Luteolibacter sp. LG18: one gene and its partner. The protein of the gene in region 1 interacts with the protein of each later gene in a pairwise test. Links are inferred from orthologs where the notes say so. Each region holds a gene or a part of one and is shown in the gene's direction. Other genes may lie near its edges. The genes, in order: topB and recJ.

Region 1 (3,442 bases):
TTCGGCGGCGCGGTGATCCTGCAGGCCGTGGGTTCGGCGATGGTGTTTTTCTGCGAGTCCGACGCCGTGGCAAATCCCTTGCCAGTGCCCACCCAATTGCTGCCAGCCTGGTGGTTCGCGCGTTTCATGAAGCGGCTGGTAGTAATCCTGGGCATTCCGGCCGCCTGCGGATTCCTGAAATACGGTTTCCAACTCGATCCATCCGCTCTGAGCCATGGCCTGCTGCTGGCGGCCTCGATCTTCGGACACCGCCATTTCAGCCATCGGGTGGAGGAATTGACCCCGCCCTATCCGCCCTCCCGAAAGCCCCGGCCCATCCACCGCGGCACCTCGCTGGAGCCCCCAAATGAGGGCGATTCGGACGATCCCGCTTGATTTTTCCTCCCTACGGGAGGGGGAAGTCCGCTTGCAAATCCCCTTGCCAAGCACGTTGATCCCCGTCTAGTCCCTCATCCCGCCGACCTTACGGCAAATTTTCCGCCATGGGCAAAACTCTCATCATCGCCGAGAAACCGAGTGTCATGACCGACCTCAGCCGGGCGCTGGCCAAGCCGCTCGGGAAGTTCGACAAGCACGGTTCCGGGCGAGACGTCTTTTTCGAAAACGACAACGCCGTCATCACCTCCGCCGTCGGCCATCTGGTCGAGTTGCGGATGCCGATGGGCCCGAATGGCAAGAAACTGCCATGGAAGTTCGACGTGCTGCCCGCGATCCCGGACCGCTTCGAACTCGATCCGATCCCGGATTCCGAAGCCCGCCTCAAGCAGGTGCTGAAGCTGGCGAAGCGCAAGGACGTCGACAACATCGTCAACGCCTGCGACGCCGGCCGCGAGGGCGAGCTGATTTTCCGCTACATCATGGACATCGGCGGCGTCAAAAAGCCGGTCCAGCGGCTATGGATGCAGTCGATGACCAATGACTCGATCATCGCCGCGTGGGACAAACTCCGCAGCGACGAGGAAATGCAGCCGCTGGCGGATGCCGCGAAGTGCCGCTCCGAGTCCGACTGGCTTGTGGGCCTCAATTCCACCCGCGCCCTGACCTGTTTCCGCTCCCGCCACGGTGGCTTCAATATCACCGCCGCCGGTCGCGTCCAAACGCCGACGCTGGCCATCCTCGCTTCCCGCGAGGCTGAGATCCAAGCCTTCAAACCCTCGCCCTACTGGGAAGTCATCGCGTCCTTCCAGATCGCCAACGGCGACTACGAGGGCAAGTGGACCGAGGAAGGCTGGAAGAAGGACGAAACCAATCCCCACGGCCGCGCCGACCGCCTGTGGACCGCGGAGCTGGCCCAGACCATACGCGACCGCTGCGACGGCAAGACCGGCCGCATCGAGGAAGAGAAAAAGGCGCAGTCCCAGATCGCGCCGCAGCTCTACGACCTCACCACCCTCCAGCGCGAGGCCCCGTTCTCCGCGAAGCAGACGCTCTCGATCGCCCAGGCGCTCTACGAGAAGCACAAGATGATCACCTACCCGCGAACCGACTCGCGCTACCTGCCGGAGGACTACACCGGCGCCGTGCGCGAGACGATGGGGGACGTGGCCGCCAGCGACCTGCCGCAGGCCGACTACGCCCGCGCCGTGCTGGAAGGGAAGGATGAGAACGGCCCGCGCCTCGTGAAGAGCCGCCGCGTGTTCGACAGCAAGAAGGTCTCCGACCACTTTGCCATCATTCCGACCGGCAAGTTCGCCAAGCTCTCCGACGCCGAGCAGAAGCTTTACGACATGATCGTGAAGCGCTTCATCGCCGTCTTCTACCCCTCCGCCGAATACGAGGTCACCAAGCGCGCGACCAAGATCGAGCACGGCGACCTCACCGACACCTTCCGCACCGAAGGCCGCGTGCTGATCAAGCCCGGCTGGCTGGAAGTCTACGGCCGCCGCCCGGGCGTCGCCTCCGGCAAGGACGAACTCGTGGCCGCGAAGCCCGGTGAATCCGCGCTGGCCGAGGAGGTCCGCGTCGAGTCGCTCGAAACCAAGCCCCCGGCCCGCTACACCGAATCCACCCTGCTCTCCGCCATGGAAGGCGCGGGCAAGCTCGTCGACGACGAAGCGCTGCGCGAGGCCATGTCCGAGCGCGGTCTCGGCACCCCGGCCACCCGCGCCGCGATCATCGAAGGGCTCATCGCCCAGAAATACATGGCCCGCGATGGCCGTGAGCTGCACGTCACCCCGAATGGCATGCGCCTGATCGAGATCGTCCAGGAAATGGGCATCAAGGGGCTCTCCTCGCCATCCCTCACCGGTGACTGGGAATTCAAGCTCCGCCAGATGGAGCACGGCCTACTCAAGCGCGAGGAGTTCATGAACGAGATCATGTCCTACACCCAGGAGATCGTGGCGAAAGCCCGTCACCTGGCGGACGAGATCAAGAACAAGCCCTTCCCGGATCTCGACGTGGCTTGCCCGAAGTGCGGGGCCAAGCCGCTGAAGCAGACCGACGCCACCTACGAATGCCGCGAACTGGATTGCGGCTTCAAGGCGAAGAAGCACATCGCCGGCCGCACCCTCACTGAGGAGGAGGCGAAGATCCTCTTCTCCACCAAGTTCCTGCCGAAGATCGACGGCTTTAAATCGAAGTTCAACAAGCCCTTCGAGGCGGCTCTGGAGCTCGACGACAAGTTCAAGGTGAACTTCGTCTTCGAGAAGTCCGACGCCGACGAACCGGCCGAACTCAGCGAGGAGCAGGTCATCGGCTCGTTGACTCTGCCGGACGGCCGCACCACCAAGGTCTACGAAGCCGAGAAGGCCTGGCACCTGCCCGAAATCGTCACCAAAAAGGACGCGAACGGCATCCGCATCGGCCGCACCATTCTCCAGCGCCCGATCACCCGGGAGGAGGTCCTGCTGCTGCTCAGCCAGGGCAAGACCGGCCTGCTGCGCGGCTTCGTCTCCAACCGGACCAAGCGCAAGTTCGACGCGATGCTCACCTTCGAGGCGGACACCGGCAAGATCGGGTTCGAGTTCGAACCGCGGGCCAAGAAAACCGCGAAGACTGAATCCTGATCCGGTTTCGCTGACAGGGTGCCGGACCACCGGCCCCTTCCATCCCTGTATTGCTCCATGTTCCGCTTCACCCTGTTCGGCGTTCCGGTTGAGATCCAACCTTGGTTCTGGGTCGGAACCGCCATCTTCGGCGGCGGGATCGGCGCGAGAACACCCGCACAGATCCTCGACGTCTTGATTTTCATGATCGTGGCCGCCATCTCGGTGCTCGTGCATGAATTCGGGCATGCGCTGGTGGGCCGCCGTGTGGGTGGAGGTTCCGCCTCGATCTCCCTCCATGCCTTCGGCGGACTGGCCTTCAGCCAGGGCGGCCGCTTCACCCGCATGGGCCACTTCTGGCGCGTGGCCGCCGGTCCCGGAGCGGGCTTCAGCCTTTTCCTCCTGACCGCCCTAGCGCTAATCGTAGCCTTCGGATTCCAGAGCGGCACCAATCT
Region 2 (3,278 bases), 1.8 Mb from region 1 along the record:
GGCATGCGGGGTTTCCTGCTTTTCGCGCTCCTTGCGCTGAGTGGCGCGCTGCTTGCGCACTTCCTCCAACTCGCGGCGGGCGCGGTCGATCCGGACGTGGGCCATGCGGCGGTCCACCTCGATCTGCTTTTCACCCATGCCGCGGTTCGCGCCGCCGCCACCGCCACCTCCGGCCCCACCGCCTTCGCGGTCGAGGTGACCCCACATCCGCGCCATGCGCGGCAGGGCATACTGCATGCGGGCCAGCTCCACCTGGAGGCGGGCCTCCTTGGTCTGGGCGCGCTTCGCGAAAATATCGAGGATGACCTCCTCGCGGTCGATCACGCAGGTGTCCGCCTCGCGCTCCCACGTCCGCTGCTGGTGGGGGGCGAGCTGGTTGTCGAAGACGATCACATCGCACTCGTGGGCCTTGGCCAGCGCGATGATCTCCGCCGCCTTGCCGGTGCCGCAGATGTGCCTCTTGTGTTGCTGGCGGCTGCGCACCAGCACGGACTCGACGATGCCGATGCCCAGTGTGGACACCAGTTCCCCGAGCTCTTCCAGCAGCGAAGCCGACTCGTCCTCCTCGCGCGGATCGAAATAAATCCGCACCAGCAGGGCGCGCTCCACCATTTGCGGTTTCTCACGAACCTCGAACATTCCGGCGGGGGGATAACACCGGAAGCCCGCCCGTGCGACGGGAAAAAATACGGAGGTCTGTCGCCGGGGTCGCTTGGGTGCTCCGGAAGCCCTGCCGGAGCATCCGGTTCGAACTTGTCTTGAGTGCTTCGCCAAGTTGCGCCTAGATTCCCGTCCACAAGATGCGACCCTTGCCCAACCGCTGGATTCCTCGGGGCGAACCGTTCCAGGAAGGACGCGGCTCGTCGGGCAGTTTTCCGCCGATTTTAGAGCATCTGATCCTCCAGCGCGGCCTGCCCGGCGGCGCGGACATCGAGGCTTTCCTGAATCCCCGGCTCCGCGATTTGTCCGATCCCTTTCTGATTCCCGGCATGGCCGCGGCGGTCGAACGGCTCCAATTGGCCATCGATCGACGGGAAACGGTCTGCATTTTCGGGGACTATGACGTCGATGGTGTGACCTCGATCACCCTGATGCGGCGCATTTTGCACGCCTATGGAGTGGAGCCCCGCCATTTCATCCCCCACCGCGGGGGCGAGGGCTACGGCCTCAGCGATGCGGCCCTGATTCGCTGCATGGCGGAGGGCCCGAAGCCGGACCTTCTGATTACGGTCGACTGCGGCACGGTCTCGATCGATGAAATCGCGGGCTTGAAAGCGCAGGGTGTGGATGTGCTGGTGGTGGACCATCACGAGCCCAGCCCGCGCGGCCTGCCCGATTGCGTGGCGGTGGTGAACCCGAAGTGCGGGAACGATTTCACCTACCTCTGCGCCGCCGGCGTGGTGTTCAAGCTCGGCCACGCGCTGCTGAAATCGCGACCGACCGATCTCGATCTAAAGGAGCTGATGGACCTGGTGGCCGTCGCCACCATCGCGGACATCGTGCCGCTGATCGGGGAGAACCGCCTGCTGGTGCGTCACGGCCTCAAGCGCCTTTCGACCACGCTCAACCCCGGCCTGCGCGCCCTTCAGGAGGTCACCGGCATGAACGGCCACGCCACCTCGATGGACGTCGGCTTCCGGATCGGCCCGCGCTTGAATGCCGCCGGCCGGATGGACGCGCCGGAGGATGCCCTCGCGACCCTGCTCACCGATTGCCGCCGCCTGGCCTTCGATTTCGCCGAGAAGCTCGATCGCTACAACCGCGACCGCCAGCAGTATGAGACCCAGATCCGCCGGGAAGCGCTGGAAATGCTCGATGGCACCTTCGATCCGCAGCGGGACCCGGTGATCGTGCTCGGCTCGCGCTCTTGGCATCCGGGGGTGGTCGGGATCGTCGCCTCACGCTTGATGCGGCAGTTCCACAAGCCGACCTTCGTGATCGCGATCGACAGCGATGGCATTGGCAAGGGCTCGGGCCGCAGCATCGACGGGGTCTCGCTGGTGGATGCCATCCGCGAGTGTCAGGACCACCTGATCGCCGGTGGCGGCCACGCCATGGCGGCCGGTCTTTCGATCGAGGAAAGCCAGCTCGATGCCTTCCGCCAGCACTTCGCCGAGTATGTCCTGCGGACCACCGACGAGCAGCAGCGCCAGCCGACGCTGTGCTACGACGCGGAGATCACCTTCGCCCAGCTCTCACTCGATTTCCTCGCCAGCTACGATCTGCTCCAGCCCTTCGGGAATGGCAATCCACAGCCGGTGTTCATCAGCCGCGGCGTGAGCCTCAGCCGCCCGCCGGTGCACATGAAGAACAACCACCTGCGCTTCATGCTCCGCCAGGGCTACGCCGAGCAGGATGCGGTCTACTTCGGCGGCGGGGAAAAACCGCTGCCGGACCCGCCGTGGGACGTCGCCTTCACCATCGACCGGAACACGTTCCGCGGCCGGACCACGCTCCAGCTCGTGATCCAGGACGTAAGAGCGGCGGAGTGATTGTGTTCCTCACTTGCCGCCCGCCTTGAGGTAGGCCTGCTGCAATTGCTCCTTCTTCGCTCCGGGAGCGAGTGCGGCTACCCAAGCTCCCGCCGCGTCGGCGTCCTTGGCGATCCAGGCGCGCATCAGCTTGTCGGGGAAGCCAGCGGAGAACGAGCCGGGGCCACGGGCGTTTTCAAGGCGGTCGTAGTTCCTCGCCACCGCCGCCGGATCGACCTTCAGCCACTCGTTGGTCAGCTCCAGCGAGTGTTGCTGGCGGTTGCCGGAATCGGGGATGTTGTAGCACCAATCGAGAGCCTGGGGGGCGTTTGTCCGCACCCACACGGCGAGCACCGCGATGATGGCCTCGTTCATCTGCTGGAGGCCGAGCGGGGTCTTGGCGCGGACGTCCATGGCCCACACCGGATCGATTTCCGCCAGCCGGGTGAAGGCGCGGACGGTTTCCTCCACCGAGGGGAAGCCCTTGCGGGTGAGCATTTCCACCAGTTGGTCGCCCGAAAGGTCCTCGATCGCCTGATCGAGCACGGATGAGCAACGGTAGGGACTGCCGGTGCTCTGGCGCAGGCGGACCCGCTCGGACTGATACCACGCGGGCCGCTCACCCTCCGGCTGGCCCATCCGCTCTTCGATGAAGGATCGGAGAGCCGCGGTTTTCCGCACCGGGGCTGGGGGAGGGGAGGCCGCCTGTGGGGGAGCGGGGAGTTCCCGCCCAGGCAGGAAACGCGCGCCGGTGAACCCCGCTGCCAGTCCCGCCAGGATGGCAGCGATGGGAATCAGGAACCGCTT

What was found.
Region 2: the proteins of topB (region 1) and recJ interact in binary tests that used the Escherichia coli proteins (3 or more experiments, as listed by UniProt). The link is inferred for Luteolibacter sp. LG18 from one-to-one orthologs.

The regions. Positions count from the first base shown.
Region 1 is NZ_AP024600.1:493,245-496,686, forward strand. The notes cover bases 121-3,245. They hold topB (DNA topoisomerase III), read left to right. Parts: upstream 121-482; coding sequence 483-3,008; downstream 3,009-3,245. Other genes in these bases: llg_RS01985 (hypothetical protein), read left to right, coding at 121-375; llg_RS01995 (M50 family metallopeptidase), read left to right, coding at 3,066-3,245. Also shown: more of llg_RS01985, read left to right, coding at 1-120; more of llg_RS01995, read left to right, coding at 3,246-3,442.
Region 2 is NZ_AP024600.1:2,293,650-2,296,927, forward strand. Bases 186-3,146 are described here. They hold recJ (single-stranded-DNA-specific exonuclease RecJ), read left to right. Parts: upstream 186-800; coding sequence 801-2,492; downstream 2,493-3,146. Other genes in these bases: hflX (GTPase HflX), read right to left, coding at 186-639; llg_RS09595 (hypothetical protein), read right to left, coding at 2,502-3,146. In the rest of the region: more of hflX, read right to left, coding at 1-185; more of llg_RS09595, read right to left, coding at 3,147-3,278; llg_RS09600 (sigma-70 family RNA polymerase sigma factor), read right to left, coding at 3,278-3,278. UniProt on the Escherichia coli protein: Single-stranded-DNA-specific exonuclease.